4 regions of the Cryobacterium sp. M91 genome follow, and region 3 is predicted to be linked to each of the others. Evidence: riboswitches for the same ligand, from Rfam matches in the RefSeq annotation. Region 3 holds a riboswitch; each other region holds the start of a gene.
What was found. A riboswitch is a leader RNA that binds a small molecule or an ion and turns the genes downstream of it on or off. The one in region 3 is predicted to bind thiamine pyrophosphate.
Positions count from the first base shown of each region.

Region 1: another riboswitch for thiamine pyrophosphate. It lies ahead of CXY80_RS20270 (Ykof family thiamine-binding protein); the one in region 3 lies ahead of CXY80_RS15750 (ECF transporter S component).
Region 2: another riboswitch for thiamine pyrophosphate. It lies ahead of CXY80_RS16650 (bifunctional hydroxymethylpyrimidine kinase/phosphomethylpyrimidine kinase); the one in region 3 lies ahead of CXY80_RS15750 (ECF transporter S component).
Region 4: another riboswitch for thiamine pyrophosphate. It lies ahead of thiC (phosphomethylpyrimidine synthase ThiC); the one in region 3 lies ahead of CXY80_RS15750 (ECF transporter S component).

Region 1 covers NZ_PJJT01000089.1:282-6,184, reverse strand. Annotated here, with positions in the region: gene mmsB (3-hydroxyisobutyrate dehydrogenase) at 1-15, shown strand, start outside; gene CXY80_RS14525 (energy-coupling factor transporter transmembrane protein EcfT) at 120-941, opposite strand; gene CXY80_RS14520 (ABC transporter ATP-binding protein) at 938-2,602, opposite strand; gene CXY80_RS14515 (ECF transporter S component) at 2,595-3,194, opposite strand; gene CXY80_RS20275 (Ykof family thiamine-binding protein) at 3,217-3,519, opposite strand; gene CXY80_RS20270 (Ykof family thiamine-binding protein) at 3,516-3,851, opposite strand; TPP riboswitch at 3,869-3,979, opposite strand; gene CXY80_RS14505 (PadR family transcriptional regulator) at 4,053-4,397, shown strand; gene CXY80_RS14500 (hypothetical protein) at 4,394-5,218, shown strand; gene CXY80_RS14495 (hypothetical protein) at 5,254-5,604, shown strand; gene CXY80_RS14490 (hypothetical protein) at 5,623-5,903, shown strand, end outside.
Region 2 covers NZ_PJJT01000090.1:212,272-218,174, reverse strand. Annotated here, with positions in the region: gene CXY80_RS16660 (alpha-ketoacid dehydrogenase subunit beta) at 1-839, shown strand, start outside; gene CXY80_RS16655 (dihydrolipoamide acetyltransferase family protein) at 839-2,272, shown strand; TPP riboswitch at 2,345-2,444, shown strand; gene CXY80_RS16650 (bifunctional hydroxymethylpyrimidine kinase/phosphomethylpyrimidine kinase) at 2,427-3,968, shown strand; gene thiE (thiamine phosphate synthase) at 4,003-4,647, opposite strand; gene thiO (glycine oxidase ThiO) at 4,709-5,903, shown strand, end outside.
Region 3 covers NZ_PJJT01000090.1:26,557-32,459, reverse strand. Annotated here, with positions in the region: gene CXY80_RS15755 (ABC transporter ATP-binding protein) at 1-1,051, opposite strand, end outside; gene CXY80_RS15750 (ECF transporter S component) at 1,060-1,698, opposite strand; TPP riboswitch at 1,731-1,841, opposite strand; gene CXY80_RS15745 (hypothetical protein) at 2,179-2,505, opposite strand; gene dinB (DNA polymerase IV) at 2,532-3,746, opposite strand; gene CXY80_RS15735 (ABC transporter permease) at 3,921-4,721, opposite strand; gene CXY80_RS15730 (ABC transporter permease) at 4,731-5,654, opposite strand; gene CXY80_RS15725 (extracellular solute-binding protein) at 5,676-5,903, opposite strand, start outside.
Region 4 covers NZ_PJJT01000089.1:33,177-39,079, reverse strand. Annotated here, with positions in the region: gene CXY80_RS14675 (BTAD domain-containing putative transcriptional regulator) at 1-447, opposite strand, end outside; gene CXY80_RS20285 (hypothetical protein) at 548-1,129, opposite strand; gene CXY80_RS20810 (family 1 glycosylhydrolase) at 1,073-1,564, shown strand; gene thiC (phosphomethylpyrimidine synthase ThiC) at 1,518-3,173, opposite strand; TPP riboswitch at 3,168-3,275, opposite strand; gene CXY80_RS14660 (response regulator transcription factor family protein) at 3,440-4,408, opposite strand; gene hxlB (6-phospho-3-hexuloisomerase) at 4,522-5,106, shown strand; gene hxlA (3-hexulose-6-phosphate synthase) at 5,165-5,788, shown strand.

The sequences.
Region 1 (5,903 bases), on a different contig from region 3:
GGCACCCTGGCCTGACGCTTGCGCCGAGCCGTGAGTTTCATACCCCTTCAAACGCTTCCACGCGTTGAGACCCACGGGGCGGCGGGTTGACCGTGGCGCATAAGTGTATCTGGGTTCGTTCAGGTGTTGAGCGCATGGAAGCCTTCCAGAAAGCCGAGAAAGGAACTCAGGCCGACGACGACGGTCAACGTGGTCAGCACCGCGGCGGCCATGGCCCAGTCGGTGCGGGTGAGGGGAATACGCCGCCAGGTGCTGCGCGGGGTCAGGCCGAGGCCGCGCGACTCGAGGGATTGCGCCATCCGCTCGCCCTTGCGAATCGATAGCACCAGCAGGGCGAAGGCTGCCCGACCGTATTGACGGTGGCCGCGAGGCGGCTTGCCATGGGGGCGGAGGGGAGCGCGCACCGCGTGTGCCTGGCGGATGGTCTGCCACTCGCGCGGCAACTCTTCGAGCATACGGTAGCCGGCGAGCACGGCGTAGGTGAGGCGGGAGCCGAGCCGGGCGTGCTTGTGCAGGCTGGTCATGAGGGCCACGCCGTCGGTCGAGAGCACAAAGCCGATCGAGAGCACGCCGATGACGAGGGTGCGCAGGGCGAGGGCAGCCCCCACGAGCAGTCCCTCGGTGGTGATCCGCAGCACCCCGGACTGCCAGAGTACGTCCCCCGGCCGGCTGAGCGCGTTCACGATCAGAAGGCCGAGAGCAAATGCCAGAAATGGAATATGTGCGAGAACGAATACTTTCACGGGAATGCGAGCCGTGACAGCGACCGCGCCGAGGGCGAGCAGGTACAGCACCAGTGGCGTGATCGGATCGAAAACAAACATCAGCACGAGGGAGACGACGAACAGAAGCGCGAGTTTGACGGTCGGGTTGCGCCTGGCCAGGGCGCTGACGGGCCGTCGTGTCGGGGGAGCATCGATGTCGATGAGTTGAGCAGTCATGTCGTCGCGCCCACGGCAGCGTCGAGCTGACCCAGCACGCGGCGAATCCGCGCGTCAGAATCGAATTCCTTGAGCAGGTGCCGAATCAGCGTGGGCAGCTCGAGCCCGGCCTGCTTCAGTACCTCGTCCCACCGCAACACCTCGAACACGGGCCCGTCGGCGATCACCGTATGGTCGGCCAGCACGATCACCCGGTCGGCGAGGGTTGCCACGGTTCGCAGATCATGACTGGAGAAAAGGATGCTGCGGCCCGCGTCGGCCGCCTGGCCGAGCGCTGCCAGGGTGGCGATGGTGTCCCGGCGATCGAGGCCGAAGGTGGGTTCGTCGGCGAGCAGCACCGGCCGATCGTGCGCGAGCATGGCGGCGACGCTGAGCCGCCGCTTCTCGCCGCCGCTCAGTCGATACGGGCTTTGATCGGCGAGGTGGGTCAACCGGTGCCGGTGCAAAATGGCCTGAAGCTCGTCATCGCTCAGGCTCGGCAGCCCATGCCGAATCTCGCCGCGCACGGTGTGCTCGACGAATTGGTGCTCGGCATTCTGAAAGATCATGCCGGGTCGGGCGCCGGTCACGGTGCCGACCGATGGCCGGTGCAATCCCGCCAAGGTCAGCAGCAACGAGGTTTTGCCCGTTCCATTGCCGCCGAGCAGGGCCACGATTTCGCCGCCCCGCAGGGTGAGGCTGACGCCGGCGAGAACCGTTGTGGCGGTCCCGTTCGGCGCGCCAACCCCGCGATCAATGACCACATCCGTGGCGGTCAGAACGATCCGGCCGAAGTCCTGCCGTCGCCCCAAGGCTCCGGCCGGCTCGCCGAGTGACCGGAGGCCGGCGCGCACGCCCGCTTCGCCGAGCCCGCCGGCGCACCCGGTCACGGCAAGCAATTCGGTTTCGAGCGGAAGCCAGCATCCGTTTTGATTGAGCGAGCGCCCATGCTGGGCGAGCACGTCGACCGTGGGACCATCGGCAATGACGGTTCCGGCCTCGCCGAGCACGAGTGCGCGTGGCGGCAGCCCGGCGATTCCCGCCGTGCCCGTGAACTCGTCGATGCGGTGTTCGACCAGCACGACGGCCGGCCGGTAGGTGTCGACGGCCGAACGGATGGCGCGGCGCACGGCGCCCAATCCCGCCGCGTCGAGCATCGAGGTGGGTTCGTCCAGCAGGAGCACGGCCGGTTCGGCGATGAGGGTGGCGGCGAGGGCCACGCGCTGGCCTTCGCCGCCGGACAGCTGCCCGGTCGACCGATGTCGCAGCATCCGTGCCTGAACAGCGTCAAGGGCGCGATCGATGCGCGCCGAGATAAGTGCCGGGTCGACACCGCGGTTTTCGAGCGGCAAGGCAAGCTCCTGTTCGACGTCGGGCAGACAGACCGACGACGCGGGGTCCTGCGCGACCACGCCGACGAGCCGGGACAGCTCGACGACGGAGGTTTCGATGCTGAGCGTCCCTCCCATGCGCACACTGCCGCCGAGCGAGGATACGACCGAATGCGGAATGACGCCGGTGATGGTCTGCAACAGGGTGGATTTGCCCGAACCGGAGGCGCCGAACACGATGAGCTGCTCGCCCGGCGCGAGGCGCACCGACACGTCGCTGAGCACGGCCTCGGGCCGACGCGGGAATCGCACCGACACGTCCTGCAGTGTCAGGATGTCGGTCTCAGGCACGGGCGAGGCGATCGCGGCCGATCGCGAAGTTGTCGACGACGCCGGTTTTGTCGAGGGCATCGACGATGAGTTTGGCCAGCAGCCCGCCGAGAATCACGCCGGAGATCAGCTGAATAGCGAGGCGCAGCAGAAAGATCTCCTGGCCGTACCAGCCGGAGCGAAATGCCGAGTAGAAGAACACCAGCCCGGCGCCGAGCAGCCCCGAAAGTGCGTAGGTCAGCCAGCTGTAGTTGCGGTAGCGAGTGAGGGCGAACGGAATCTCGCTGCCCGCGCCTTGAATGGCGGCGGCGACGAAGAGCAGCGGCCCGACCATGGAGCCGAGAAAGACGACCTCGATCACCGACGCGATAACCTCCGCAAAGATGCCGGCGAACGGCCGTCGCACGATGGCGATCGCGATCGGGGCGACGAGCAGCCAGGAGCCGAGCAGAAAGTGCTGCGCGAGGTCGCCGGCCGGACCCATCGTGATCGACAGGGCGGTCCAGGCCTGCACGAATATCCAGTACAGAAAGCCGAACACGACACCGAGCACGACGACAAGCACGAGGTCTTTGAGGCTCCAGTGCCTTTTCTTGGCGGATGCTGTGGGCATGGCTGTTTCCTTCTGGTCGGCGTCAGGGCGCATGGGAGTTCAGGCTCGGGCTGTTGAGGGACAGGGTCGCGTGCGTCGCCACGTGCTGCACCGTTCGGCCGGCCACGATCCAGCCGGCGGCGATGACCTGCAGCACGAGGGCGAGGTCGCCCTCGAGCCGGGTGACGAAGTGCTCGCTGTGTACCGTGAGCCCGGAGGCCTTGGCGGTCTCGATCGCGGCGTAGATGTCGCGCATGTGATCGGCTGAAGCAGAACCGGTGCCGTCATCCAGTGGATACAGTGCCCATTCTGCGACGGCGTGTACGCCGGTGGGGGTGAGGTTCACGACCTCGGCGAACAGCCGGCGGTGGGTGGCAGCGTGCAGGTGACTTCGCCGGGGCAGCCGCGGGAGAATTGCACGGTTGCCGTGACGTGGGCTCCGCTGCGGCTCGCACCGGCGACGACCTGGCTGACGTAGCGCAGCAGGTCGGGTTCGGCGCCGGACAGGTAGGTGCTGACGACGCCGGTTTGAAGTGCGAGCCCGGTCGAATCTGCCTGCTGGAGCGCGTCGAGAATGACGGCGGCGTAGTCGTCGCGCATGACGGCGAGGGTGAGGCGCGCGCCAATGCCGAATTCCGCCGGTGTGGCTGTGAAGGTTTCTGGAATGATCGTGCCCATTTCTTTCGTGGGGGCACGGGAAAGACGAGTCAGCCTCCCTGCGCTGGCATGATCCAGATCAGGTTCGACGGTCGAAGCCTCTGCAGCTTCCTCTCAGCCCGATTAATCGGACTCCCGTGTTGATACAACGAAAGTATGGCATGCCCGTGGCTGCCCGATCCTCGAGTAGACAGTCTGGCTAACTAGGGAGACTATGTAGTCATGCAACCAAAAACCTGGCCAGCCGAGTGGATGCGCGCCGCCCTCGGCCTCTGCGTGCTCCGCACGCTCGCGCCGGGCCCGACCTACGGCTACGCGATCGCATCGGCGCTCGAATCCGCCGGCTTCGGTGCCATCAAGGGTGGCACGCTTTATCCGCTGCTCACCCGCTTCGAAGCCGCCGGCTGGATCGCCGCCGAATGGCGACCGGGCGCCGGGGGTCCGGGCCGCAAATACTTCTCGCTCACCGACGCCGGACGGCAAGAGCTCACCGAGCAGGCCGCCCAATGGCAGCGCTTCTCCACCACCGTGCACGACCACCTGCAGAAAGGGCCGGCCGAATCATGATGACCAGCAACCCGCGCGATCACGACTCCAGCCCGGCTGCCTCCGGCAGCGCCGAAGCGGATGCCCGCGCCGCCGGCATCCGCTTGGCTGACACTGCACGCGAGGCCGACACCGCCGCCTGGCTTGAGCAGTTCACCATCGAACTCCGCCTGCTCGACGTGCCCGGCGACGCCATCGGCGATGCCGTGGCGAGCGCTCGGGAGTTTCTCGCCGACTCCGGTGCGCGCGCCGACGAATCGTTCGGCAGCCCCAAAAGCTACGCCGCGGAACTCGACCTGCCGACCGTACCGTTGTCTCAGGGCTCGAAAGGCGATCTGCTGCTGAACAGCGGAATCGGGGCGATCGGGCTGGTCACGCTGGCGCAAGCGGTCCTTCCCCTCGCGGGTGGCGACGACCTTCTGGTCGTGAAGGTGTGGATGCTATTCTCGCTGGCCGGGATGATTCTGGCGCTGGCGCTGGTCCCGCGACTCATACCCGTGCTGGTGCGCGCGCGTCCAGCACGGGTGTGGCTGATCGCGCTCGGGTTGATGATTGTCGGCGGCGGTCCCTTTGCCCTCATCGTCTGGCAGGGCCAGGCGGTGTTGTTCAATGTTCCGGCGCTGCCGATCGCCATCGGAGCCGGAATTCTGCTGATCGCACCGCCCATCTGGAACGAGGTGCACCATACCCTGCGGCCTGACCCGATCGTTGAGCCGGGTGCCGAGCCCGATCCGCGCCCCTCGCTGAAAGTGCGCCTTTCGATCATCACCATCAACTGGATGCTGGTGTTCTACGGCGCGATCAGCGTCGTGCTCACCTTCGCCCTCTACCCGGGCAAGTAATGCGAAATCTCGTTCAGCAAGGTGAAAGGCTCGCCATGATGACCAGCAACCCGCGCGATCCCGACAATGGAAGCACCGACATCCGCTCTAAAGCGACCGACGACGCCACCAGGTTCGATGAATTCACGATCGAGCTGCGGCTGCTCGGGGTACCGGGTGACGCAATCGGCGATGCCCTGGCCAGCGCCAGAGAGTTTCTCGCCGATTCCGGTACGAGTGCGGAGCAGTGCTTCGGCAGCTCCAAGCGCTATGCAGCCGAACTGAACCTGCCGACCATCCCGCTGCGCACGGTGAACGCTTTGAACCTGCGGGCTAGCCTCGGCGTGTTCGGACTCTTCGGCTTTCTGCTCTCGGCGCTGCCGCTCGTGCACGGAGCGGCGGTGTAGATCGACCTGAAAACACTCGTGGTATTCGTTGCCGGGGGCATCGTCGTGGTGCTCGTACCGACATGTCTCCAGGCGCTCGCACGCCTGCGTCCGCGCGCCTGGATGATCGTGGTTGCGGCACTGTTGGGGTTCGGTACGTCCATCGGCCTCAGTCTGTGGAGCGGCACGAGGGAGCTCTTCGCCCTGCCGGCGCTGCCGATCGTGATCGTCTCCGCGCTGCTCGTGCTCGTTCCGCCGATCTGGAGCCAGGTGCGCCGCTCGCTGCGCGACGATCCGATTGTCAACCTAGGCGGTTCACC
Region 2 (5,903 bases), 190 kb from region 3:
CCGAATTCGGCGAGACCCGGGTGAGCGACTCGCCGCTGGCCGAGGCCGGCATCGTCGGAACGGCGATCGGCATGGCGATGTACGGCCTGCGCCCGGTGGTCGAGATGCAGTTCGACGCGTTCAGCTACCCAGCGTTCCAGCAGATAGTGTCGCACGTGGCGAAGATGCGCAACCGTACGCGCGGCAAGATTTCGCTGCCGATCGTCATTCGCATTCCCTACGCTGGCGATATCGGCGGCGTCGAGCATCACTCCGACTCCTCCGAGGCGTATTGGACGGCGACGCCCGGGCTGACCGTGGTGAGCCCGTCGAACCCGGCCGACGCCTATTCCATGCTGCGGGGCGCCATCGCGAGCGACGACCCGGTGATTTTCATGGAGCCGAAGAGTCGCTACTGGAGCAAAGCGGAGCTTTCCCTGCCGGTGCAGACCGAGCCGCTGAACCGGGCCGTCGTGCTACGGGAGGGCAGCGATGTCACGCTCATCGCCTACGGTCCGACTGTGAAGACCGCCCTCGCGACGGCCGAACAGGGCGCGGCTGAGGGGCTCTCGATCGAGGTCATCGACCTGCGCACGCTGTCGCCGTTTGATGACGAGACGGTGGGGGCATCAGTTCGAAAGACCGGCCGGGCCGCGATCGTGCACGAGGCCGCCCAGTTCGGCGGTTACGGCGCTGAGGTGGCCGCTCGCCTGACCGAGCGCAACTTCTTCTACCTGGCCGCGCCCATTCTGCGCATCACCGGCTTCGACATTCCGTACCCGTCACCCAAGCTCGAGGAGTATTTCTTGCCGACCCCCGACCGAATCCTCGCCGCGCTGTCGACCTGGGAGTGGTCCTGATGAGCCGCGAGTTTCTGCTGCCCGACCTCGGTGAAGGACTGACCGAGGCCGAGATCGTGGCCTGGCTGGTCGCTCCCGGCGATACGATCGCCATCGACCAGGCCGTGGTCGAGGTTGAATCGGCCAAGTCGATCGTGGAGCTGCCGTCGCCCTACGGCGGCGTCGTGGCAAGCCTGTTCGGCGAGCCCGGCCAGGTCATTCATGCCGGGCAGGTGCTGCTGACCGTGACCGACGCGACTGATGACGCTTCAGCCGGTGTTGTCGACGTTCCGGTCGCCGCGGCGACCGTCGTGGCGGTCGAAGGCTCCGGAGCCGTTCTGGTCGGCTACGGCACGACCGAAAGCACCCGGCCGGCGCGCAAGGTAGCCGCCGGGCGGTTCGGCACCCCGCGGGCAGCGGATGCCCCGGCACCGGCTGCATCGACGCCGCCCGTCGCCGTTGCGCTGGCCGAGCGCCCCGCCGAGGTGGCGGCATCCGTTTCTGCAGCCATCGATTCGTCCAGCACGGTCGACCCGATCCGCCACTCCCCCGTCGTGTCTCCGATCGTGCGCCGGCTGGCGCGCGAGAACGGGTTCGACGCGAGCACGCTGGCCGGGAGCGGGCACGACGGTCTGGTGCTGCGCAGCGACGTCGAGGAACACATTCGCGCGCTCACCGCTCCGGCCGTGGCTGTCGATGTGGCTGTCGAGGTGGCAGTCGATGTGGGTATTGCGACGCCGCCCAGCACTGTCGACGCGGCGAGTGCGGATATTCGCATTCCCATCACCGGCCTGCGCAAAGTCGTGTCGCAGCGGCTGACCACGTCGCGTCGGGAGATTCCCGAGGCGACGATCTGGCTCGACGTCGACGCGACCGCCCTGTTCGCCGCGCGGGACCAGCTGCTCGCGGCGACGGATGAGCGGTTCAGCGTGACGGCGCTCATCGCGCGCTTCGTGGTGGCCGGGCTGCGCCGGTATCCGGTGCTCAATTCCTCGGTCGACACCGCGAGCCAGGAGATTCTCCAGCACGGAGCCATCAACCTCGGCATTGCGGCGCAGACCTCACGCGGGCTGATGGTTCCCGTCATCCACCGTGCCCACGCGATGAGTACGCGACAGCTGCGCGATGCCCTCGCCGCGCTGGTCGCACAGTCGCCCGACGGCACCTTCTCGCCGAGCGCGCTGACCGGGGGAACCTTCACCCTCAACAACTTCGGATCGCTCGGCGTCGACGGTTCGGCCGCGATCATCAACCATCCCGAAGCGGCCATTCTCGGCATTGGGCGCATGATCGAGCGGCCGTGGGTGGTCGAACACGCACTCGCGGTTCGCACCGTCGTAGAACTCTCCATGGTGTTCGACCATCGGGTCTGCGACGGCGGAACGGCCGCCGGGTTTCTCACCTATGTGGCCGGCTGCATTGAAAACCCGGTGAGCCTGCTCGCCGACCTGTGAGCTCGGGGCGTGTCCTGAACGCCCACGATTCTGGCATCGGTTACTGAGTGATGTTTGTTGGCGTATAGGCTGCTGAGTGACACGGGGTGCTCCGCACAATGCGCGAGCTGAGATGAATACCCGTTGAACCTGTCTAGTTAGCACTAGCGAAGGAATGTCACGGATGACTGATCAGACCTCGAATATCACGCCGCGCACCACGCCTCGGATTCTCAGTATCGCCGGCACCGACCCGACCGGCGGTGCCGGCATCCACGCCGATTTGAAAAGCATCGCAGCCAACGGCGGGTACGGCATGGCAGTAGTAACAGCTCTGGTCGCGCAGAACACACGCGGGGTGCGCTCGGTGCACACCCCGCCGGTCGCGTTTCTGCGCCAGCAATTGAACGCCGTGAGCGATGACGTGACCATCGATGCCGTGAAGATCGGCATGCTCGCCGAAATCGACGTGATTCACGAGGTGCGTTCCTGGCTCAATGCCCACCGTCCTCCGCTCGTCGTGCTCGACCCGGTGATGGTGGCAACGAGTGGTCACCGGCTGCTCGAACCCCAAGCGGAGCAGGCGCTGCGTGATCTGATCCCCCTCGCCGATCTCGTCACACCCAACGTTCCCGAGCTGGCCGTTCTGCTCGCAGAACCCACAGCGGCAAACTGGGCTGCGGCCATCGAGCAGGGCAAACGACTATCAGCCCGCACCGGAGTAACCGTGTTGGTGAAGGGGGGTCATTTCGACGAAACCATCTGCCCTGACGCCCTGGTCAACACCCACGGGCTGCTGGCACAGAGCGTTGTCGAGTTTGCTTCGCCGCGCATCGCCACCAAGAATACCCACGGCACCGGATGCTCGCTCTCCTCGGCAATGGCCACGGTACAGGCGCGAACCGGGGACTGGGCTGCGTCTCTGGCCGAGGTCAAAGACTGGCTTCAGGATGCTCTGACCCATGCCGACGACCTCGAGGTCGGTCAGGGCCATGGCCCGATCCATCACTTTCATCGGCTGTTCGCAGGCGCGTCGGCCGAGTCGGCCACACCAGCTGATTCGGTGAAGTTCAGTGCGACACTGTGGCGCGATGTCGAGCAGATTCGCACGCAGATCTTCGATCTGCCGTTCATTAGGGATCTCGGTACTGGGGTTCTGGCCGAGCGAGATTTTGCGTATTATCTCGCTCAGGACGCGCTCTACCTCGCCACTTACTCGCGCGTTCTTGCGCGCGTCAGTGAGATCGCGCCGAGCATGCACGCACAGCGGTTTCTGGCCGATTCGGCACGACGGTGCCGCGACGTTGAGTTGGAATTGCACAGAAACTGGCTGGGGCAACGGGACGTGTCGTCCGAGGCCGGCCCGGTAACGGCTGGCTACCTGGATCACTTGCTCGGGCTCGCTGAGGGCGGAAACTATGCGGTGCTTCTGGCGGCGCTGTTGCCCTGTTTTTGGCTCTATGCGGATGTCGGTGAGCGGCTGCACACCGACTTTCTGGCGCGCACCGAGACAGCAGTGCATCCATATGCCGCGTGGCTCCAGACCTATGCCGATGAAGAATTCGCCGCGGCCACGAGGGAAGTCATCGCGCTCACCGACGCCGCTGCGGCGACGGCCTCTGCCGCGCAACGCTCGGCGATGCGCCAGGCGTTTGCCACCTCGTCACGGTTTGAGCTCGACTTCTTCGACGCCCCTCGGCACTCTGTGTTGGCCTGAGATGACCACGCCAAACTCGGTACTGTGTGCGGTATCAGCCCAGCGCGGGCAGGCTGGCCAGAAGTCGCTGCGCGGCATCCGTCGGGTCGTTGGCGTCGGTGATCGCGCGCACCACAACCACTCGAGTCGCGCCAGCATCGACGACTTGGTTGATGTTGCTGAGGTCGATGCCGCCGATGGCAAACCATGGCAGCTCGCTGTCGGTGGCTGCGCTGCGGGCGGCCGCGTAACGCAGAAGCTGCGTTCCGACCGCCGCTCGACCGGGTTTTGTCGGTGTGGCCCAGACTGGGCCGACGCAAAAATAGTTAAGATCGTTCGCGGCCAGTGCTGCATCCACGTGTTCGGTAGTGTGTGTGGACAGGCCGATCACGGCGGCCGGGCCGAGCAGGGTGCGAGCGGAGGCCACCGGCAGGTCTGTCTGGCCTACATGAAATACCGGAGCGCCCGTCAGGCTGCCAATATCCGCCCGATCGTTGACGGCCCAGAGTCGTGCGTGCTGGTCGGCAACCGAGCGCAGAATTTCGAGATATTCGAGCTCCTCGGCGGCGTCGATATTTTTGTCGCGAAGCTGAATAATGTCGACCCCACCAGCGAACGCCGCCGCCACGAAGTCAGCGAAATCGCCACGATCCTTCCGGGCATCGGTGCAGAGATACAGCCGGGCTTTTGTCTGGTCCATGCGACCAACCCTATGGGCCAAGTTCGAGCGTCCGTGCCAGCGCAGAAAAACGGTGCGCACCATGAATGAACGAGTCGTGAACCGCACGGTCGACGTCGCCGTGATCGGCGGTGGCATTATCGGGCTCGGCATTGCCTGGGCTGTTGCGCACTCCGGCCGCACGGTGGTCGTCATCGATCCGGACCCCGCCGGCGGCGCAACGTACGCTGCGGCCGGAATGCTCGCGGCGGTGAGCGAATTGCACTACCAAGAAGAGGTGTTGCTCGAGCTCATGCTCGCCTCCTCGGCGCTGTATCCGGCGTTCATCGAATCACTGGGGCCCGAGCATCACCTAACCGGGTATCAGAGAACTCACACCATGACTGTTGGCGCTGATTCGGCCGACCGGCAAGCGCTGGCCGACCTGCGTGGGGTGCAGCTCGCCAACGGGCTAGCCGTCGACCCGCTGACCATTCGCGCGGCGCGCGTGCTTGAACCGCTTCTGAGCCCTCACGTTTCCGGTGCCTTCATGGTGGAGCAGGATCATCAGGTCGACCCGCGCCGGCTCGCCGAGCGCATCCAACTCGCACTTGCCACGCTGGCGAAAAGCCGCCGGTGGGGCCACGACGCCCTGATCCGGGTGAATGCCATGGGGCTATTGCACGACGATTCCGCGGATGCCTCATCTCGCGTCACCGGTGTCGCCCTGGCTGATGGCGGAACGGTCAGTGCCGCCGAAGTAGTTGTGGCCAATGGCCTCGCGGCGGCCATGTTGAACGGGCTACCAGAGCGACTGACCATGCCACTTCGACCGGTTTACGGCGATATTCTACGGCTTCGGGTGCCGGCGCACCTTCGGCCGTTGCTCACCTGCACGCTCCGCGGGCTGGTGCACGGCGTGCCGGTCTATTTGGTTCCACGATCGGACGGAACGGTCGTGATCGGAGCCACCCAACGCGAAGACGGCTCCACTGCGGTGTCGGCTGGTGGCGTCTATCAGCTATTGCGTGACGCCCAGGTGTTGCTGCCGGCGGTCAGGGAGCTCGAGCTGATCGAAGTAACCGCTCGCGCTCGTCCAGGAACGCCCGATAACGCGCCACTGCTTGGCCGGGTCTCGCGAACCGGTAGGGAAACACCAGGCAGCGACATCCCCGGGCTTATCATCGCCACCGGATTTTTCCGCCACGGCGTACTGCTCACCCCGGTAGCTGCCCATTACTGTCTTCAGCTCATCGAGGGAAGTGCAGACCAGCGGTGGGAGCGCTTTCGGCCCCACC
Region 3 (5,903 bases):
GAAGCTGGCGCGATTTCCAGCGGATCGGGTCACTGCCTGCGCCGGCGGCGAGAGCGCTGCTGGCGACGACCCGCCCGGCGGCGGGGCGCAGGAGCCCCGCCAGGGTGAGCGCGAGGGTGGACTTGCCGGCTCCGTTGGGTCCGGTGATGAGCAGAGCGCAGGCCTCCGGCACCTCAAGGTCGATATTTTCGGCAACCACACAATCCCGAGTGCGCGCAATCGCGAGAGAATTAGTCGACAAGAGCGTTGGCTGACCGGTCTCTCGCGGAGGCCTTATGGGAAGCGTGTGTGGCACACCGGGCACCCAGACGCCGGAGGCGGTCAGTGCAACTCCCTGCGCGAGGAGAACGTCGCTCGGGGATCCGTCGGCCAGGACTCCCCCGTCGGCACCCAGAACGATCACCCGGTCGACGAGGTCCTTCCAGATCTCAACCCGATGTTCAATAACGATGAACGTCGAGTCAGTGTGTGCCAGAACGCGGGCGACGGACTCGCGCACCTCCCGCACACCGACCGGATCGAGATTTGCCGTCGGCTCGTCGAGGAGCAGCAGACCCGGCTGCATGGCCAACACTCCGGCGAGAGCAAGACGCTGTTTTTGGCCGCCCGACAAGGCGGACGTCGGGTGGCCAACGGGGACGTCGAGGCCGACCATCTCGAGGGCATCCTGTACGCGCCGCCAAATTTCCCCACGCGGCACGCCGATATTTTCGCAACCGAAGGCGACATCATCGCCGACGCGAGCGAGAATTACCTGCGAGTCGGGGTCCTGGAGGACCAGGCCGACCTGACCCCTGGCGTTGCCAGGCTCGGCGCCGTTCACGCGCAGAGTACCGCGTTGCTCGCCCTCTTCGTCGCCGCCGAGCACGCCAGCCAGCGCGTGCAGCAGCGTCGATTTTCCCGAACCGGATGCACCGAGCAGGAGAATCCGCTCGCCAGGCTCGATGCGGAGGGACAGCTCGCTCACCGCCCAGCGCCGCCGACCGGAATGGCGCCAACCCCAGTCGCGGGCGTCGACGGATGCACCTCCCCGCGTCGCGCCCACCAGCATCCGCTCGCCTAGATCGCGGTTCGACCGGCGATGCGACCCGCCGCGAAGCGGTTGAGCGCGCCCGTGCGAGCCAGGCCGCGCGCAGCGAACCAGGACAGGAGCCCGGCGATAACGACGCCCGAAATAATCGCGCTCACGATATAAATCGTCGCGAATGCGCTCGCTGAACCGGGATACCACAGCACCAGGTCGTTGATGGCCATGGCAAGTCCGGCCCCAGCGCCCGCCAACAACACGACGTACAGACGATAGTTCGTGTAAAGGAACAGAGCGAAGACAAGCTCGGCGCCAAGTCCCTGCACCAGGCCTGACACCAGAGTCAGTGGTCCCCATTGGTTGCCGATCAGCGTGGAAACGACGGCGGCTAGGAGCTCCGTGTAGAGCGCGGCCCCGGGTTTGCGAATGATGAGACCACCGAGCACGCCAGCGAACAGCCAGCCTCCGCCCAGGAGAGCCGACAGGCCCGGCAGCAGCGGCGAAAGCAGACCGCTCAGGGGGTTGCTCGCCTGATTCCAGACGAGGAAGATGACACCGCTCGCGACGCCGATGACGCTGGCGACGACGATGTCGACGACGCGCCAGCGAAAGTTGCGCTTCGTGGCTCCCGCCGGAGCGGATTGCTTGAGTGAACTCGTTGTAGCGTGCACTGTTTCGTGCCCTTTCCGTAGGTGAATACAGGGCACGGGATTGAGAAGCCTCCCTGCGCTGGCATGATCCAGATCAGGTTCGACGGTCGAAGCTTGGTCAGCTTCCTCTCAGCCCGGTGTACCGGACTCCCGTGATCATAATCAAGTATAGTGCCCCGTTTAGACTGACGACATGGGGATCACGACATGAGCATCGGCATTCTGCTCGTTTTGGCGGGCCTGTACCTGCTGCTCATGCGCCGGTTCGTTCTACGGCGGCGGCGAATTGCGCAGGGTCTGCCGGTGAGCGGCCCCTGGCACTTTCCGGCCTGGCTGCGCCCAAGAGTGCCGCGCTGGGCGCGGCGACGCTTCGCGCGTCGCCCGCGCCGTCCGCGCGCCGCGCGGCGGTTGCGCCACACCCGCCCGGGCCCACCTTAGCTCCGTGGGCCCATGATCTATCATGGGCCCGGTTTCCGGGCCCGGGCCCCGTGCAGAAAGCGACTACTTCTTTAGGGCTCGAATCACCCGGGCCAAGGCGCGGCCGGTGACTATAAGGAACGGCACACCGACGGCGAGCAGGGCGATGACGTTCGGCTCGAACCGGGCTGTACCGCCCGACTTGACGTACGCGCCGATCGGCAGCGAAACGCCGCCTCCTCCCCCGCCGGACCCGGCCCCGCCCTCACCGGCATCACCGCCGCCGAAGCCGTAGTAGGCGAGCGCGACGGGCACCAGGGTGACGCCATCGATCTGTACAGGGTCACCGTACGCCGACTTCACACCGGCGGAACGGAACGTTTCTGCGAGTTTTTCCGGGAGGCTGGTCATGCCATCAGGTTAGCGTGGCTGAGACTTCAGGGGCGAGGTGTGAAGTGCGAAGCCGGGCGCACGGTTCCCGCTCCGAATCGCTCGGTCACGGTATCCACGGCCAGCTCCGCGCCCCGCCAGTCCTCGTCCGGGTCCCAGAGTCCAACCGATCCAGATGCCGTGCCGAGCTGCTCCGCACGCACCCCGATCAGACGCACCCGAATGCCGGAGGCTGCCAGCAGGTCGAACGCCGCCACCGCTTCCTCGTAGATGCGCCGGCCCACATTGCTAGGTTCGGCGAGGGTGCGCGACCGGGTCACCGTACTGAAGTCGGTGTAGCGCAGCTTGAGGGCGACCCGCCGGGCCACGAGATCACCCCGACGCAGCCGCACGGCAACGAGGTCGCACTGCCGCAGCAATTCGCTGCGCAACCGGTCGATATCCGTCACATCGTGTTCAAAAGTCACCTCGTGACCGACGCTCTTCTCCTCCCGCTCGAGCGTCACCGCGCGCGGGTCGCGACCCCAGGACAGGTCGAACAGTTTCTGACCGGATACCTCCCCCAGCGCTTTGCGCAGTACCGCCAGCGGCGTGTGCGCGATGTCGCCGATCAATTTCAGGCCGAGTCTGCTCAGCGCCTGCTCAGTGGCGGCCCCGACGCCCCACAGCGCAGCGACGGGCAGCGGATGCAGAAACTCGACCGTATCCTCGGCGGGAACGACGAGCAGTCCGTTCGGTTTGGCCAGGCCGGAGGCAAGTTTGGCGACGAACTTGGTAGAGGCCGCGCCCACCGAGCAGACCAGCCCGGTCTCGGCGAACACCCGGGCGCGAATGAGTTCGCCGATCACGGCCGGTGAGCCAAACAGGTTGGTCGCGCCGGCCACGTCGAGGAAGGCCTCGTCGATGCCGAGCCGTTCCACCAGCGGGGTCACGTCATCGAAAATGCTCATGACCCGGCTGGAAAAGTCCCGATAGAGCCCTATGTGCGGCTCGAGCACGATTGCATTCGGGCATTGCCGCAGCGCGAGCGCCATCGGCATAGCCGAGTTCACGCCGTATTTGCGGGCGATGTAGTTGGCCGCAGTGACGACCGACCGGCCGCCGCGATGGCCGACGATCACGGGCAGGTTGACGAATTCGGGGTGCGACAGCAACTCGACCGAGACGAAAAACGCGTCGAGGTCGACGTGCAGCACGGTCGCAGAACGGTCGTCGACGTCCCGCGCCGACACCTGCCGCCCACTGCCGTCCTGTCTACCCACCGAAAAACCCTAACCCGAACCCGGCCTGCGGCTCTACCTCCCGGTGACGAGCCCTCTCCTGCATAACTCCGGCAATTCCCTGCCGGCTGAGGCCGCCGCCGTGCATTCACGCGGGCGGGCGGCATCCGTTCTCACGTTCTGCAGGAGTTATGCGCGGGGGAGGGGGCGAAACGGCTAGCGCACGACCTTCTCGGCGCCGGCGATCCGCTGCGCGAAGTAGATGGGAATGATCGAGATCAGCACGAGCACCACGGCGATGACGTTGACGACCGGGGCCTGGTTGGGCCGGAATAGGTTGTCCAGAATCCACAGCGGCAGCGTCTTCACACTCGACCCGGCCGTGAACGTCGTCACGATGATCTCGTCAAAGCTCAGCGCGAAGGCGAGCAGTCCCCCGGCAAACAGCGCCGAGCGCAATTGTGGAAAGGTGACCAGCCGAAATGTGGTCCAGATGCCGGCGCCGAGGTCTGAGGATGCGTCTTCGAGGCTGGTGCCGAGGCGGCGCAGCCGGGCGATGACGTTGTTGAACACGGTCACGATGCAGAAGGTGGCGTGGGCGATGATGAGCGTCAAAATCGACAGCTGCACGCCCAACCCGGTGCGAAAGGCGTTGTTCAGGGCGATTCCGGTAACGATTCCGGGCAGTGCGATCGGCAGGATGACCAGCAGGCTGATGGCATCTCGGCCGAAGAATTCGAAGCGTTGCAGTCCGATCGAGATGAGTGTGCCGAGCACGAGGGCGATCGCCGTCGAGGCGAGCGCCACCTGCAGGCTGGTCACGACCGCGTCCAGGGCACCCTCGCTCTGAAAGGCCTTCGCCCACCATTCCAGGGTGAAGCCCGGCGGCGGCCAAGTGAGATTCTTGCTAATGCTGAACGAGTTCACGAACACCACGAGCAGCGGCAGGTAGATCAGGGCCAGTACCACGGCGGTGATGCCCGCGAGCAGTCCGCGGGCCGGTCGACTCAGACGCATGACAGGCTCCTACAGGTTGTTGAGCGCACCCGTGCGCCGCACAGCGGCCAGGTAGGCGAAGATAATCAGAATGGGAATGAGCGCGATCGCCGCAGCGAGCGGCAGGTTGTTCGCCGCGCCCACATTGGTATAGACGAGGTTGCCGAGCATCTGGTTGGCCCCGCCGACGATATTCACGGTGATGTAGTCACCGAGCGATAGCGAGAAGCTGAAGATCGACCCGGCGATGATGGCCGGCCAGATCATCGGCAGCACCACCAGGCGCAGCGTCGACCAGGTACCCCCGCCGAGATCGGCGGATGCCTCGAGCAGCGAATCCGGTACCCGCTCCAGTCCCGCATATATCGGCAGAATCACGTACGGCAGCCAGAGGTATGACAAGGTGATGATCGTCGCCGGCAGCCCGTAACCGGGGCTGTGCCCGCCGAACGGAGACACGAGCCATTCGAAGATGCCGCCCTGCGATAGAACAGAGCGCCAAGCGTAGGCCTTCACGAGGTAACTCGCCCAGAGCGGCATCAGAATGGCGATCACGAGGATGCGCTGAGCCCGGGGGCTGGCCACCTTGGCCATGTAGAACGCGATCGGCAGGGCAATCACAATGTCGATGATCGTCACCAGCAAGGCCACCCCCACCGTGCGCAGCGTCACGGTTTGGTAGAGCGAGCCGGTCAGCACCGCCACGATGTTGTCGAGCGTCCAGGTCTGCGAGATCTGCCCGGTGAACGAGTCGACCGTCCACAGAGCGGTGATCAACAGCGCGGCTAGGGCCGCGATGTAGACCAGCCCGAGCCAGAACAGGGGTGCGCTCAGCAGCAGAGACAGCCGCAGGCGCGGATGCCGACTGAGAAAGACCGAGCCCCGCCGGGCAATGGTGCCCCGCTGCTGGGGCACCACCGCCCGGCGGGGAGGCGCGGGAGCGTCAACCGTCATGATCTACCTCGATTCGGGCCGTTAGCCCTTGATCTCCTGCCAGGCCGTGGTCCAGTCGGAGTAGTCGGTGCATTCCACGTCGGTGCGCCCATCGAGGCATTCGGCGATCGGCGTTGACCAGTACCAGATCTGCGCCGCGTACTCGGCATCGCCGGCGTGGTAGCTCTTGCAGTGATCGGGGTTGACCGTGAAGTCGCACGCACCGGCGTTGGAGGGTGCCTCACCGAAGTACTCGGTGGCCTGCGCGTT
Region 4 (5,903 bases), on a different contig from region 3:
GTCGAGGGCGCGAAGTAAGAAGGGGTAAGCCAGCTCGGGATTGGTTTTCTGGGCTCGTTGCAGCAGATCGTCGAACTGTTCAAGGTCGACATCGACCAGGTCGCGGTCCAACACATAGCCGCCGGTCGTCGTCTGCAACGGCCCGAACTTTCCCGCACCGGGCTGCAGGTGGCGGCGCAGCACGCTGACATAACTTTCCAGGGTGGGCAGGGCTTCGGCTGGAGGGTTTGCTCCCCAGAGCAATTCGATCAGGTGGTCTTTCGACACCGGGAGGCCAACGTGTACGAGAAGAATCTCCAGGATCTGGCGTGGTTTCGGTCCGCCGAGTTCGTGGGCGTGCAGAACAACGGGGCCGCATCGAATGGTCAGGTTGCCGAAGAGTTGAACGCTGAGGTGTGCGACGGGCGCGCTGGCTGGCTGCACTCGGGTTTCCGATTCCATTGTCATAACGACCTCCACTGTTGGAATGCGACAATGATGCCTGTTTGCCCAAGCCGGGGTAAGCCGCGGGTGGACTAGGAAATTACCCCCAATTTCGGGGATCATTTCAGGAGTTGGTATGATGCCCGGTTCCGAGGGACAGGCTGGCCCCCTGAGGCCCGTCCAGGACGAGGGCAATGACCTGATTGGGGATTTCGAAAACGAGGGTCGCTTGAACGGATGCTCCGCTCTGCTCCGCCGGGTCGACCCAGAGCGCGGTGGACCGCGCGCCGAGTCCGGACAGGGAGTAGTCGGCGGCGCGAAAGGCGAGGCCGGAGGCATCCGTTTCGGTCAGTTCGAGCAGAATGCGCACGCGGTGGGCCCCGGGCTGCACCGGGCTGGAGAGCAGATCGGCGGCGGTCGCCGGCACCCAGCCATCGGTTTCGAGCGGGATGATCGCGCTGATGCGGGCGAGTCCGCCGGGCACGGCGGCCGTATCGCCGAACGGGGTGCTCGGCTTCGTACCGGTGAGCAGCAGCACGCCAGCCAGGGCAGCCATCACGAGCCAGGCGATGGCCAATGGGATCAGAATTTTGCGGCGGCGTTGGAACAGGGTGCGAGGCGAGGGACGCCTGTGCCGTGTGGTGCCCGGATGCTTCTCCCCGTCGTCGGGACGCACCAGACGCAGCGTTACATTCGCGGGAGTCATGTGCGGAATTCTGACCGCGGGACCATGGGAAAACCCTGCTCCGGTCTGGTTTGTCGCGGATGGGCTGGCGTGGGCGCGCCCGTCAAGGACGGCATCGAGGTGCTCGGCTACGAGCACTGGAGCGCCCTCGACAACTACGAGTGCGCGAGCGGATTCCGGCCGACATTAGGGCTCATCGAGGTCGACCACGAGACGTTCGTTCGCACGCCCAAGCCGAGCCTGGCCTGGCTGGCTGGGTCGCGCGGGCGAACGGGCTGGAGTAGCGAAGGTCCTTCGCGACCGGTCGTTCACAACTGCTCGCGGCGCCAGCGATCCGGGCACCGGCGACCCCGGAAGCGGCGACCGTGGGAGTGCCCGGTGGGCATCCGCTTGTCGAAAATGACCGTCATCAGAGCACCCGCGGCGGTAGATAGACCGAGCTGCCCAGACGGGTGAACTCGGCCGACTTCTCGGCCATTCCCGCCTCGATGGCCTCGAGACTGGTGAGGCCGTTCTCTTCGGCGTACACCCGAACATCCGCTGAAATACGCATGGAACAGAACTTGGGACCGCACATGCTGCAGAAGTGGGCGGCCTTGGCGGGGCCGGCCGGCAGCGTCTCGTCGTGAAAGCTCTGCGCGGTGTCCGGGTCGAGCGAGAGCGCGAACTGGTCGGTCCAACGAAATTCGAACCGGGCCCGACTGAGGGCGTCGTCGCGTTCCTGGGCGCGCGGATGCTGTTTGCCCAGGTCGGCGGAGTGCGCGGCGATCTTGTAGGTGATCACGCCGGTTTTCACGTCGTCGCGGTTGGGCAGGCCGAGGTGTTCCTTGGGCGTGACGTAGCAGAGCATGGCGGTGCCGGCCTGGGCGATGATGGCCGCGCCGATCGCGCTCGTGATGTGGTCGTAGGCCGGAGCGATGTCGGTGGCGAGCGGGCCGAGCGTGTAGAACGGGGCCTCCTCGCAGAGTTCCTCCTCGAGCGCCACGTTTTCAACGATCTTGTGCATCGGAACGTGGCCGGGGCCCTCGATCATCACCTGCACTCCGTAGGACTTCGCGACCTTCGTCAGCTCACCGAGGGTGCGCAGCTCCGCGAACTGGGCCTCGTCGTTCGCGTCGGCGATCGAGCCGGGGCGCAGGCCGTCGCCGAGCGAGAAGGTCACGTCGTAGCGGCGCAGAATCTCGCACAGCTCCACGAAGTGGGTGTAGAGAAAACTCTCCTGGTGGTGCGCGAGGCACCAGGCGGCCATGATCGAGCCGCCGCGCGAGACGATTCCGGTCACCCGGTTGGCGGTCAGCGGCACGTAGCGCAGCAGCACGCCGGCGTGCACGGTCATGTAGTCGACGCCCTGCTCGCACTGCTCGATCACGGTGTCGCGGTAGATCTCCCAGGTGAGTAGCGACGGGTCGCCGTTGACCTTTTCAACGGCCTGGTAGAGCGGAACGGTGCCCACCGGAATGGGCGAGTTGCGCATGATCCACTCCCGAGTGAGGTGAATGTCCTTGCCGGTGGAGAGATCCATCAGGGTGTCGGCGCCCCAGCGGGCCGCCCAGACCATCTTCTCGACCTCTTCGGCGATCGACGAGGTCACCGCCGAGTTGCCGATGTTCGCGTTGATCTTCACGGTGAAGGCCTTGCCGATGATCATCGGCTCGCTCTCCGGATGCTTGTGGTTGGCCGGAATGACGGCCCGGCCGCGCGCCACCTCGTCGCGGACGAGCTCGACCGAGACGCCCTCGCGCGCGGCGATGTAGGCCATCTCCGGCGTGACAATGCCGGCGCGGGCCCAGACCAGCTGGGTGGCAGCGCCATCGATGGGCAGCGGATGCTCCCACCCGGCCCGAGTCTGCGGCAGCCCCGTCTCGAGATCGATGGTGGCCGTCTCGTCGGTGTACGGGCCGGACGTGTCGTACAGGTCGAAGTGTTCGCCGTTGCTGAGGTTCACCCGGCGAACGGGAACTTCGAGTCCGGGCCAGTCCTTTACCGGTTCGTAGCGTTTGCTGCTGCCCTGGATCGGGCCGGTCGTGACCGTTTTTGACATGGTTGTTTCATCAATTGTGCGCATTGGTTTCGAACTTCCTACGCCGGCATTACCCGGACAGGTTCAACGGTCGACGGCCCTGGCCGTCCTCTCAGCTCGCTGGTGCGCGCTCCCGTGGTTGGTGTGTCTTCTGACTCCTTCACCCTAGCGCTGGTTGCGCGCTCGGGTCCTACCGGGGTCGCGGTCACCGCGCCCGTTGGGGGCCATCGCTCCGGGCATCGCTGGCGCTATGACCGGGAACTGGCGCCCGAGTCTGCGGGTGCCAGGCATAGCTGGCGCTGGGCATCCGCTTAGCGAGCGAGGGCGGCCAGCTCGACGCGGGTCGAGGCACCGACCTTGCGCAGCAGGTTGGCCACGTGAAACTTCACTGTGTTCTCGCTGATGGTCAGGGCCTGTGCGATGGCCTTGTTGCGCGCCCCAGAGGCGACGAGTTCGAGCACGCCGCGTTCGCGTGGGCTGAGGCCCCAGGCCGCGGCGGTGGTGACGGATGCCGTGGGCGCGTCGAGCGGCAGCGACACGGCCATCTCGGAGCCCCAGCCGGCGGTGGCCTCCACGTTGAGGGTGCCGCTGAGCGCGACGACGCGGGCGGCGAGCTGGCGCACGCTCGGAACCTCGGCATCGAGGTTGCCCGGACCGTCGTCCCGAATGCGGATGAGCAGGTTACTTCCGTCGCAGTCCCACTGCACGCGCACCCGCGCGACCCCGGCCTGTTCGACGAGGGCGAGTACGGCGCCGCGCACGATGGCGCGGGCTTCGTGGGCGACCTCGCCGGGCAATGCCCGACCGTTCACCGGCGGCTCGATGAACTGCACGTCGAGGTCGCCGAAGCGCACGAGCGGGCGCAGGTCGTTCCTTAGGCGTTCGAAGGCGCGGGCGACGGGTTCCTCGGTGAGACTGCGATCGAGGTCGCTCACCGCGCGCAGGGCGACCATCGCAGCGGCGGCGAGTTCGGTGGCCTTCTGTCGGGCGGCGGTGTCACTCGTGCTGCCGGAGCGCAGCACAGCGAGCAGGGATTCCAGCGTGGTGGCGTGTGCGTCGGTGAGGTCGGCGATGAGTTTGGAACGTTCGGCGGCTGCGCTGCGCGCTGTTTGAACCGGGGAGTTTGCGGGGAGCGTCGAGCGTTTTGCGGTCGTGGCGGATGACGCGGCCGGTTCGGCTGCTCCGGTACCAGCATCAGACCGGAGGGCGGCGGCCGTGCTGCCCGCAGCGGCCTCAGTGGCGGTGGCGCGCACGCCGGGGTTAGATGGAGCGGAAGTCATGCCCCCAGCCTACCCGGGCCATCCTCGGAGCCCACCCAGAGCCATCCGTTTGGGTAGGAAAACCGCTCGTTTGGCGGGCAGCATTCCCACTCGAAGGAGTGGAACATTGAATCATGACCGAAACGACAACCACCCCACTGGCAGCGGATGCCCTCGGCCTCATTTTCGCCGAAAACGGCCGCGTCGTCGAGGCGCTGCAATCGGCATCCGCTTCAGTACTGGATGAGGCGGCAACCCTGCTCGCCGCGGCACCCCGGGTATTTGTGCTCGGTGCTGGCCGCTCCGGGCTGGCACTGAAGATGACCGCGATGCGACTCATGCACCTCGGCCTCGACGTGCACGTGGTGGGCGAGGTGACCAGCCCGGCGATTGTGTCGGGTGACGTGCTGCTGGTGGCGAGCGGATCCGGAACGACGGGCGCCATTGTGCGTGCCGCCGAGACGGCTCACGGCGTGGGGGCGAGCATTCTCGCGCTGACCACGGCGCCCGAGTCGCCGCTCGGGCGGCTCGCCGCGGTGACCGTGGTCATTCCCGCGGCTGCCAAGCAGGACCACGCCGGGCAGGTGTCGGCCCAGTATTCGGGCGGCCTGTTCGAGCAGTCGGTGTTGTTCGTCGGCGACGCCCTGTTTCACACGCTCTGGAAGGCGAGCGGTTCCACGGCCGAACAGCTCTGGCCGCGTCACGCCAACCTCGAATAGAGCGCGCACCCTTTCCAAGAACTTTCCACTCTTAAACACTAATAGAAAGCAGAATCCCATGAAGCTTCAGGTAGCTATGGACGTACTGACCACCGAAGCGGCGCTCACGCTGGCTGCTCAGGTTGCACCGCACGTCGACATCATCGAGCTCGGCACCCCGCTGATCAAGGCAGAGGGCCTGCGCGCCGTCACCGCGATCAAGAACGCGCACCCCGACAAGATCGTCTTCGCCGACCTCAAGACGATGGATGCCGGCGAGCTCGAAGCCGACATCGCCTTCGCCGCCGGTGCAGACCTCGTCACCGTGCTCGGCACGGCCGGGGACAGCACCATTATCGGAGCCGTCGCCGCCGCGACCAAGCACGGCAAGGGCATCGTCGTTGACCTCATCGGCGTTGCCGACAAGGTCACCCGCGCCCGCGAGGTCACGGCGCTCGGTGCCCAGTTCGTCGAGATGCACGCTGGACTCGACGAGCAGGCCGAGCCCGGCTTCTCGCTCGCCACACTGCTCAACCAGGGCGAGACCGCCAAGGTTCCGTTCTCCCTTGCCGGCGGCGTGAACCTGTCGACCATCTCTTCGGTGCAGCGCGCCGGAGCAACGGTCGCCGTTGCCGGCGGAGCAATCTACGGCGCCGAAGACCCGGCCGCAGCTGCTGCCGCCCTTCGCGCCGCGATTATCTAGCCCAAGCGCTTAATCTGGTGCCGTCCCGCGTCTGCAGGGCGGCACTTTTGCGTTAGCGGCACTATCGCGTTAAGCGGATGTCCCTGCCCGGGTGACGGGAAATCCGACCGGGCCC